One region of the Shewanella sp. SM73 genome, then DNA from elsewhere that is predicted to be linked to it. Evidence: predicted binding sites of a transcription regulator. Region 1 holds the regulator's gene; the other holds the start of a gene.

Region 1 (5,401 bases):
TGAATATCTAATTCAGGACGTTCCTTATGCACGGCTAACAAACGCATAAAACATTCGAGGAAAGGCTCATTACCAGCACGCTCGCCAAACAGTGGCTTACGTCCTTGAAGACAGACAACCCGAGGCGCAGTCACACCATTAGCCACTAGAGGCTCATAAGGGCTTGGTAAACCTAACTTAGCCGTTATTTCGCTCAAAGCAGCTATGTCACTGAGGGATTCTGTTTTCATCACATAAACAAGGGGTCTGGAAGCATCCAGATTCAGATCGGCAAAGGGATCCTGAGGCACCACAATAGTGTGCACTAAGTGTTTTTGGATCCAACGTAATGATTTCAACCAAAGAGAGTCGTGTTTAGGCATTATTCTTATGCAATTAAGTGCGTTTACTAGCCCGATAGAATACCAGACTATGGGTAATATTCGCTAATTCTCTCCAACATAGCTAAAAAGTGGTTAATACTTGCGCTGCAAATAATACTGTATATACTAACAGTAACTGTATAGAAAAACAGGAAACACCATGAGACCTTTGACGCCACGCCAAGCTGAAATATTAGAGCTAATTAAACGAAATATTGCCGATACTGGCATGCCACCCACTCGGGCAGAAATCGCAACCCGTTTAGGTTTTAAGAGCGCCAATGCGGCTGAAGAACACCTTAAAGCGTTGGCGAAAAAGGGCTGCATTGAGATCATGCCTGGCACATCTCGGGGCATTCGTCTGCCTGCGGAAATCGAAGATTTGACTGAAACAGGTTTACCGCTCATCGGCCAAGTGGCCGCGGGTGAACCTATCCTCGCCCAAGAACATGTTGAACAGTACTACCAAGTCGACCCAAGCATGTTCCATCCCGCCGCCGATTTTTTACTGCGAGTAAAAGGCGACAGCATGAAGAATATCGGCATTCTCGAAGGTGATTTGCTGGCAGTTCATAAAGTAGAACAAGCTAGAAATGGTCAGGTGGTTGTCGCTAGAGTCGATGACGATGTCACTGTTAAACGTTTCGAAAAAAAAGGTAATGTGGTCTATCTACATGCCGAAAATGAAGATTACTCCCCGATTAAAGTGGATTTAGGCTTCCAAAGTTTAACAATTGAAGGACTCGCCGTCGGTGTGATCCGTAATGGAGATTGGCTATGAATAAACTACTTGGCAATGCCCCCCGCCATCCGGGCTTGTGGCTCGATGAAGTCCGTGATGCCGACTATGACTGGCACCATGCGCCTATCGCCTGCATGCCAACTAAGACTCAAGGTCGCCAAGAATTAATTCATCTGAGTGCACAACTCGCTCAGTTAAGCCAACAGGGCCGTTGGTTAGTGCTCATCAACCCACCAAGTATTGGCTACAAGCAAACGCTCGCTAACGCGGGTGTGCGTATGGATAGAGTTTTGCTGGTACATGCTAAAGATGAAGTCGAAACCCTGTGGGCGATGGAAAAAGCCCTGACAAGTGGTACGTCCAGTGCAGTCATTACTTGGACTCAATCATTAGATGCGCGGGATAATCGACGCCTACAAATCGTGGCTAAAAGTGCCAGAGCTATGGGCATAGTGCTTGAAGACGTAAACAGTCACTTACATGCCGACGTACGCATTGAGCAAGGCAATCTCTTCGGTCAGCAATCTTTTTTTAGCGCTGTACACTAAATATTCATTTAATTTTTTACCTTGAAAGCCGCCTCACCTATGAATGTGAGGCTTTTTTTTGGCAATTTTTCAGATAATTAGATAAATAAGTGATCTTGATCAATATTTAAACAGCAAGTATGGTTGGTTAAGTCGGTGATGATATATCACCTTCCGTGGTCAATGAATCGAGTATTTATCGAACTCGAAGCGCCACTAAAAATAGAGAACAGATTTATTTCAGCAGTATGTGCCAGCGTGGCTAATTACCAGCAGTAACAATACTTGATTAAAAGTAACAGCCGCCAACGCACGTTGAAGTCAAAAAAGCTTTTTTGGGAACTGAAGAGTTTGCATAGAGTTGAGACTTACTGTGTTGCTCTTCTTTGTAGTTGCTATTCGCAATTGGCAGAGGAGAAGTCTTGTGAAGCAATTGTTGTATTGTTTACTCGTGGTGCTTTTCGCACCACCGTTGACCGCCGCAGACATGCGGTTCAACATGACCCCTGGCGTGACCGAGATCAGTGGCAAGGTTTATCACTTGCACATGACCATCTTGTATATCTGCTGCGCAATAGGCCTAGTGGTCTTTGGCGTCATGATTTACGCCATGATCAACCACAGAAAATCCAAAGGCGCTGTCGCGTCCCACTTTCACGAAAGCACTAAAGTTGAAATCGCTTGGACGATTCTGCCATTTATCATTTTGATCTTAATGGCGATTCCAGCGACAAAAACTTTAATCGCAATGGAAGATCCCAGCAACGCCGATCTCACCGTAAAAGTCACGGGGTCCCAATGGAAATGGCATTACAGCTATTTCGATCAAGATATTGATTTTTATAGCATACTGACAACACCCAGAGCACAAATTGAAGGCACCGAAACCAAGGGTGAAAACTATCTATTGGAAGTCGATAAACCGCTCGTTCTACCGATAAACCGCAAAATCCGCTTTCTGATGACTTCAGAGGATGTCATCCATTCCTGGTGGGTACCCGCCTTTGCCATTAAGAAAGATGCCAACCCTGGATTTATCAATGAGGCTTGGACTCGCATCGACAAACCCGGCATTTACCGCGGTCAATGCGCCGAACTTTGCGGAAAAGACCATGGTTTTATGCCTATCGTAGTACAAGCGTTACCTGAAGCCGAGTTTGAGGCTTGGGTAACAGAGCAGAAACAAGCCGCAGGTGCTGCGGCTGAAGCCGCTCAAGCCGCTTTATCACAAACCCTAAGTAAAGAAGAGTTGATGACTCAAGGTGAACAAGTTTACCTCGGGCACTGCGCAGCCTGCCACCAGCCCAATGGCGAAGGGTTGCAAGGCGTATTTCCGCACCTTAAAGGTAGCCCGATTGCAACGGGACCGCTCAGCGGCCACCTTGAAATTGTGCTCAACGGTAAAACGGGTACAGCCATGCAAGCGTTTAGTAAGCAATTGACTGCACAAGAAATCGCGGCAGTGACTACCTACGAGCGTAATGCTTGGGGCAATAATACTGACGATGCAGTGCAAGCCAAAGACGTCAACGAGTACATGAACGGCAATTCTGCACAAACATCCGCCGCGGTACCAAGCAGTACAACCCCAACACCCACACCTGCAACAGACGTCTCAGCTGCAGTCGATCCCGCAAGCCTCCCCACACTCAGCCATGACGCCCTCATGGCCGAAGGTGAAACTGTCTACGCGACCTTCTGTGCTGCCTGCCATCAAGTGACAGGTGCAGGAATACCACCCGCCTTCCCCGCGCTAGTGGGTAGTGCTATCGCCATTGGACCAGTCGCCAATCACATCGATATTGTGATGCACGGCAAAACGGGCACGGCTATGCAGGCATTTGGCAAACAGCTTAGCCCACAGCAACTTGCAGCAGTCATTACCTATGAACGCAATGCTTGGGGTAACAATACCGGCGATACAGTGCAACCTGCTGATATCGCAAGTCATGGACAGTAGGGGATAATGATGAGCACAACGACTCAAGATCAAACCGCAGCCCATGATGAGCATCATCATGGTGCGCCAAAGGGCATCATGCGCTGGCTGCTAACCACCAACCATAAAGACATAGGTACTTTGTATTTATGGTTCAGCTTCATTATGTTCTTAACCGGTGGCGCTATGGCCATGGTGATCCGCGCTGAACTCTTTCAACCTGGATTACAATTGGTCGAGCCCAACTTTTTCAACCAAATGACAACTGTTCATGGGCTGATCATGGTATTCGGTGCGGTAATGCCAGCCTTTACAGGGCTCGCTAACTGGCTGATCCCTATGATGATAGGGGCGCCCGATATGGCGCTGCCACGGATGAATAACTGGAGTTTTTGGATACTCCCCTTCGCCTTTACTATTCTTCTCAGTTCGCTATTTATGGAAGGTGGCGGACCTAACTTTGGTTGGACCTTCTACGCACCACTATCAACAACTTATAGCCCAGATAGCACTGCGCTCTTTGTATTTTCTATTCATATCATGGGGATAAGTTCGATCATGGGCGCGATCAACGTGATTGTGACCATAGTGAATTTACGCGCGCCAGGCATGACATGGATGAAGTTACCATTGTTTGTCTGGACTTGGCTTATCACGGCATTCCTACTGATCGCAGTTATGCCCGTACTCGCTGGCGCAGTGACTATGGTGCTGACCGATAAGTTTTTCGGCACGAGTTTCTTCGATGCGGCTGGCGGCGGCGATCCTGTGATGTTCCAGCATATTTTCTGGTTCTTCGGCCACCCTGAAGTCTACATCATGATCTTGCCGTCCTTTGGCATCATCTCTGCAATAGTCCCAGCCTTCAGTCGTAAACCCTTATTTGGCTATGCATCCATGGTTTATGCTACGGCTAGTATTGCAATTCTGTCGTTCCTCGTGTGGGCGCACCATATGTTCACCACAGGTATGCCTGTGTTTGCCGAGCTGTTCTTCATGTATTGCACTATGTTGATTGCAGTGCCAACTGGGGTGAAAGTGTTTAACTGGGTTGCCACTATGTGGCGCGGCTCACTCAGTTTCGAAACGCCCATGCTGTTTGCTGTAGCCTTTATCATACTCTTCACTATTGGCGGTTTTTCGGGATTAATGCTCGCCATTACACCCGCTGACTTCCAGTACCACGATACTTATTTTGTTGTGGCACATTTCCATTATGTACTCGTAACTGGTGCGATTTTCTCCATCATGGCAGCGGCCTATTACTGGCTACCTAAGTGGACGGGGCACATGTACAACGAACGACTGGGACAATGGCATTTCTGGTGCTCGGTGATTTCAGTCAATGTGCTATTTTTCCCGATGCATTTCCTTGGGCTCGCAGGTATGCCAAGGCGTATCCCTGACTACTCGATTCAATTTGCCGATGTTAATCAAATCGTCTCGATTGGTGGGTTCGCCTTCGGCTTATCGCAATTGATTTTCTTAGTATTAGTAATTAAGTGCATCCGAGGCGGCGAAAAAGCCCCCGCTAAACCTTGGGAAGGTTCCGAGGGTTTAGAGTGGACATTGCCAAGCCCTGCGCCTTACCACTCCTTCACGACACCACCTGAGGTGAAATGAAATGGCAACCCAACACCAGCAAGATAAACCTAAGTCAAATCGTAAACTTATCAGCATGTTAGTTATCGGCTGTATTGGCATGTTTGGCTTTGGATTCGCGCTGGTGCCGCTCTACGATGTGTTGTGCGAGCAACTCGGTATCAATGGAAAACCCTCCAATACCGCGAGTAGTTATCAAGCAATCACAGTAGATACAAGCCGAATAGTG
Region 2 (5,401 bases), on a different contig from region 1:
CTGCTAGTGATACTGTGAAACAATGAGTTTCTATAGTTAAGTGATTGCTTTAATGTTGGTAACTGTAATAGTTGTGCGGCAGAGGTTTCATTCAGATCAACGACTTCGAGTGGGCTGACAGTGATTTCTCCCCCTTGATAGGTGGAACAAACTGTATTTTTTAAACGGCGATAACTGGATCGCGTATCCGCCGCAAGGTAAATGGCTGTGCCAAATAAGCCTTTAGTTACGCCCTTTTGCAACCTAGGGATAAGGGATTTTTCAATATGATCGAGCAGATGCTGGGCGCGCTTATCGGTCACTTCTTTAGTTAAACCAATATTGCTCCCAGCAGAGCGATTTAGATTATAGGTCTCGTTAACACTCGTTGAGTGGCTAGCTCCTTTGGTATCAGCAACACTGGTATTGGTTCCCCAATTTTTGCCTTGAGTATCGCCACTAGAGGTTCCTGACGAGTGATTGGATGATGAATTGTCATTGGAGCTCTTTCCAATATTTTTACTCTGCGAAACACCGTCATTTTTACCGCGAGTATCGGTGCGCCCAGTATTGGTACTATCCGATGTCCCCTCGCTGAAACTATTGCCTTTTTGCTCATTGTTATTACTACCCGCTTGAACACTGGTTTTCACCTGAATGGATAGTTCGCTTGCCAGTTCATAGGCATCATCTAGATAAACTCTTGCATCTTTACGAGTTAAAGGTTGCGTCACCACAACCATTTGCCAATTAGCAGAATTGATACTGTCTGAATCACTGCCGCTGCCTGAAAGTAGAGTTCTAACAAGCCTTTCAATACCTTGATAGTCTTCTTCGTTACTGTCTTGATCTTGACTCTTTCCTGTTGGAATACCAAGTACAACACCTTTATGCTTACTTGCTTGCAGACGCGCCATCAAGGGCTCAATGCCTTCTAGCTTAGAAAGATTAATCCCTGGCAATTGGCCCTCAAGCGCCCCGCGTAAATTTTTAAGTGACTCATGCCCAGGTCCATCTATTGCAGAGGTTAGCTGATTAACCCCAAAATAAAGGGCAACCCCTTCCAAACTAACATCAAGCAAATAGATAAACTGAATTTGCTCTTCATGCTCCAATGCTGCATAAACATTAGCCAAAGCCAGCCTATATGCGCTTGGATTTTCATCATTAATTTCTTCTACACGTAACAGTTTTAACGATGAACTGGGTAAGGATAATGGCAGTTGGGCAAAATGAGGGGTGGGCATGCAGGCTATGTGCTGCAAAATATTGCTGCGACCCACAACAGAATCAGAAAATTTGGTGATGATTTCTTGGGACATGCAACAATCCTTATCACAGAGCCAGAAATATAGACTGCGTCAATCCCTGACAAAAATTAAAAGTAATGATTACCTTACGAAGAGATTGGTCAATTTCGATAAACCAGCCTCAACCACAGTTGCAGGGCGTTTTTCAAGCGCCCCACCACACTTAGGACATACATCAAACAAGTTGTGGCCAAGCGTAATGGCATCACTTTTGAACACCATAGTTTTTTGCCAGTGGCAATTCGAACAAATAAATGTGGTGCAAGGGGGTGGAACAGGCATGGTAATCCTTACGCAAGCTTGAATGTGACACATGCTACACGATAAGACTCAACCTTTTCTACTCACTAAGATCATATTTTTAATAAATATTTGCACTATAAATTAAAACGTTTCCATCTTTGCTGCATATACATTTTTCAGCACTACACTGTAACCACATTGAGGTAACACAAACACATTACCTAACCATCGATCTCATTCGCTTTGGCTATCACCTCTTTTTGCTTTTGGATCGCCTCTTCGATAACTTTTTCAAAAAAATCACTTTTCTCCCTAGATGATGCGTTACGCACAAAATCAGAGAAAGCGGTCGATTTGACCTTGCGACGCTTGATAATCATTAATACCTCCCAAAATCTGCAACAACTTAGATAACTGTTATGACATGAAAAAATTTCAACAGTTAAACACTTGTAATTATGCAATAATTTTAATAATTATATCTTAAACCCATAATTTATTCATTATTTTTCACGAATAACTGCTTTGTGCATCAGCCAGTATCAAAGGTGTCTTTTAGCGGTAATTAAAGCCGATAGTGTTGTAATTCAAGACTCGTGTTACTTTCCTTGAAGGTAACCTCAGCCTGACTCTAGCACTTAATCTGTGGCAAACATCCCCAGTCTGTTGTGTACTGCGGGGTAAGTAGTTCGCGGCGCATGGCCCATTTTTGCTCAATGCCTTGGGCGGCGAGGAATAAGGTATCGCTACCATAGCGGTGGTTAACACTATCGAGGGTGCGCATTAGCTGAGGATTAGCGGAGGGTGCATTGAATAGGTCAAACTGGCGGTGTTTCTCGCTGACTAAATCTAACAAGCCAACACCGATTTTATAGTAGCGCACGCCTTGTCGAAATAACTTAGGGGCGGCGACACTCATAGCACGGGTCAGCTCAGCACTGCAATTTGTGGCACATGGAAAGTTAACTAATGTTTTAGCGCCTGTTGGCTGCTCATCATAGGGAGAATTATTGGCGAACAGCAGCATGGTTTTACATAACGAACCTTGCCTTCTGGCTTTGGCGGCAGCAATGCCAATATGCTTACTTAAGGCTTGGTGGAGTTGTTGGTAATCGGTGATGCGTTCACCCACACTGCGAGTCGAGAAGATTTGCTTTTTATCTGCCCTTGCCTCATCCCATTGTTTACATGCTTGGCCGTTGAGTTCTCTTACGGTGCGTTCAATCTCGATATTAAATTGTTTGCGGGCGAGTCCTGCCGGCATTCTTGCCAGATCATAAGCAGTATTAATTTCCATTAGTGCCAGCTTTTTACTGATGCGGCGACCAATCCCCCATACCTCGCCCACGTCTACCGACTTTAAAATAGCGAGTCGGTCTGGCTCATTATTTATTACGCAAACACCGTTATAACCGGGTAATTTTTTGGCGGCGTGATTTGCCAGCTTGGCCAGCGTTAAGGTAGCACCTATACCAACACATACGGGTAAGCGGGCTTCTTTCCACACTGCACGGCGAATTAACTGCCCTTGTTCAAATAACGACTTGATTGCGGGGCAATGCTTAAAAGATAAAAAACTCTCGTCAATGGAATACACATGCTGCTCTGGAGCAAAGCGGCCGATAATACTCATCATCTTGGTGGATAGATCGGCATAGAGTTCATAATTGCTTGAGCAGGCAATTACCCCTAATTTTTGGCACTGGTCCTTAAATTCAAAGTAAGGTGCAAACTTGGGGATCCCCAACTCCTTAGCCTGACGATTAGCCGCCACAATACAACCGTCATTATTGCTAAGGATAATGATAGGTTTGCCGCGCCAGTCAGGGCGAAACACCTGCTCGGCGCTGCAATAAAAGCTGTTGGCATCGACTAAAGCAAACATTTTAGATTAGCGAGTGTTGGATTTTGTCGATGAAAACGAATTGAACTCACGACTACGCCTTCGATGTTAAAGGTATCGTAATCATGGATTGGTTTAGGTTGAAACTGCTCATTTGCGGATAGCAGTAAGCGGCGAGTTTTATCGATAATTTTACACACAAACTCGCCGTTATAATTGGCAACAATCACATCACCATCACGGGCCGTTTCATGGCGATCCACTATCAACAAGTCACCAAAATAAATGCCAACGCCCTGCATTGAATCCCCCCGAGCAAACCCCATAAAGGTCGCGTTTGGATGAATAATCAGGAGTTGATCTAAACTCAGGCCAAGCTGGCGATACTCTTCTGCAGGGCTTTCAAACCCTGTGAGCCCTGCACTTGCATAGATTGGTATGATACGCATAACTAACACCACTGGTTAAATATACAGTTATTTTAGCAGTAATCATGCGGCTGGCAAGTTTAACTCTACTGATTTAGAGATTAGCTTACTCCTTAGCGAGTTAACCTTAAACCTGAAGTGAATTGCTGGTGGTATGAATTGCACATGACTCAACTCGATCTATGTGCTGAGTCCCACTGCATGTGATTTAGTTAACGACTTCCGATATGATTAGACCTAGTTCTTAATGCCCCAAGCAAGTATTCCTCTATTGCTGGAGCTTCAAATGCAAACTCTCTGGGTAGAGGAATCGTCGTGATATACACACAACCTTCAGACTCAGATTTTTTGGGGACCCAGGTTGTGTAAAATCTTGAATTTAATCTAGCACCAATGCAGTTACCAAACGAAGCCTTACCAATATAAGTGAGCTTTTTCTCTCTATTCAAAAAAATATACACTCCAGGGCTTTCGTTACTAGGCCAAGTTGCATTCTTTTCGACAGATATATCCAAGAGATCGGTCAATTCAACTTTACCATGTGGTCTAGGATAGTCATTATTAAAATGATCAAGCGCAACTTGTAAATCAGAAAAGGTCGATAATTCCATTAATACTCCTTTTGAAACTTTTAACGTTCTATTCAACCAACCAGATTTGCCAACATCGCAGGACCATTAGCCTAAACTGAGCTCTCTTGTTAACGCGATAGACGAAGCCAATGAAGATCTTTTAAACATGACAGACCCCAGGCCTAGTTTGACAATCTGAGGTATAAGAACCTAAAGATTATCTGTCTTATCTGGTCGGCATCACCTCAAATGGCTAATTCACTCCCAGTGCTTTATATACCGCATCTACAGGATCGGCATAAAAGCTGATTTGAAACTTGGAGAAGATCTCCGCCGGTACGGTTGGAATATCCGAGGCAGACGCCATGGGCAGTAATACTCGCTTGCCGCCGCTGTCCATGGCTAACTGTAAACTGCCTGCCAGATCTTCTACCGGATTGACCACACCACCGAGCGTCATGTCCCCAAGAACCACCATTTGCTCCTGCACAGGTTTGCTCATCAAGATGGAACAAAATGCCACCAGCGCAGCCAGGCTAGTTTTAGTACTTGGGCCTGAGTTGTGAAGCTCTACGACATGAAGATGGTATTCATGTTCTGAAAACTTGGCGGTAGCGCTGATCCGATTCAGGTTACCTTTAAAGTAATCAAACCCTACCCGAATGGCTTCCTTTGCAGGCGTATTTGAGCCAAGGCCTGAGGTTGAGTGCCTGCCATTACCTGGCGTCATTTGAGTTTCAAAACGATAAAGCCCCAGTTGACCCGTGCCCCCTTTCGTCACCATATGCACTACACCAGGTTTACCCAACCCTTCGGGGATCAACTGGCTGCCGCCCTGCTCCGGTACATTGACAAAAAACTCTTCGAGAGTCTGATTATCAAGGTAACTAAAATGCACATCAAAAAACTCCATCCCGCCGAGTTTCTTGAGCTGCTCCTTGATACGCCGACGTAGCTCCAGTGCGTAGGTCAAACAACGGCGCACATCTTCTTTATCAAATACACCATGGGGATGCAGCAGCTTCA

Evidence for each region. The regulator LexA, encoded in region 1, represses DNA repair genes until DNA is damaged. The targets are predictions, from matches to a motif close to TACTGTATNNNNATACAGTA.
Region 2: a site for LexA is predicted at 3,834-3,853, ahead of L5M51_RS01950 (LexA family protein). Genes of this name have one in related genera too.

Annotation. Positions count from the first base shown of each region.
Region 1 is NZ_JAKKRY010000010.1:66,457-71,857, reverse strand. It holds gene plsB (glycerol-3-phosphate 1-O-acyltransferase PlsB) at 1-362, opposite strand, end outside; gene lexA (transcriptional repressor LexA) at 523-1,143, shown strand; gene L5M51_RS14525 (cell division inhibitor SulA) at 1,140-1,652, shown strand; gene coxB (cytochrome c oxidase subunit II) at 2,056-3,591, shown strand; gene ctaD (cytochrome c oxidase subunit I) at 3,601-5,193, shown strand; gene L5M51_RS14510 (cytochrome c oxidase assembly protein) at 5,195-5,401, shown strand, end outside.
Region 2 is NZ_JAKKRY010000001.1:434,369-439,769, reverse strand. It holds gene L5M51_RS01965 (ATP-binding protein) at 1-1,301, opposite strand, end outside; gene L5M51_RS01960 (hypothetical protein) at 1,754-1,912, opposite strand; gene L5M51_RS01955 (Y-family DNA polymerase) at 2,164-3,417, opposite strand; gene L5M51_RS01950 (LexA family protein) at 3,405-3,824, opposite strand; gene L5M51_RS01945 (hypothetical protein) at 4,016-4,414, opposite strand; gene brxL (protease Lon-related BREX system protein BrxL) at 4,629-5,401, opposite strand, start outside.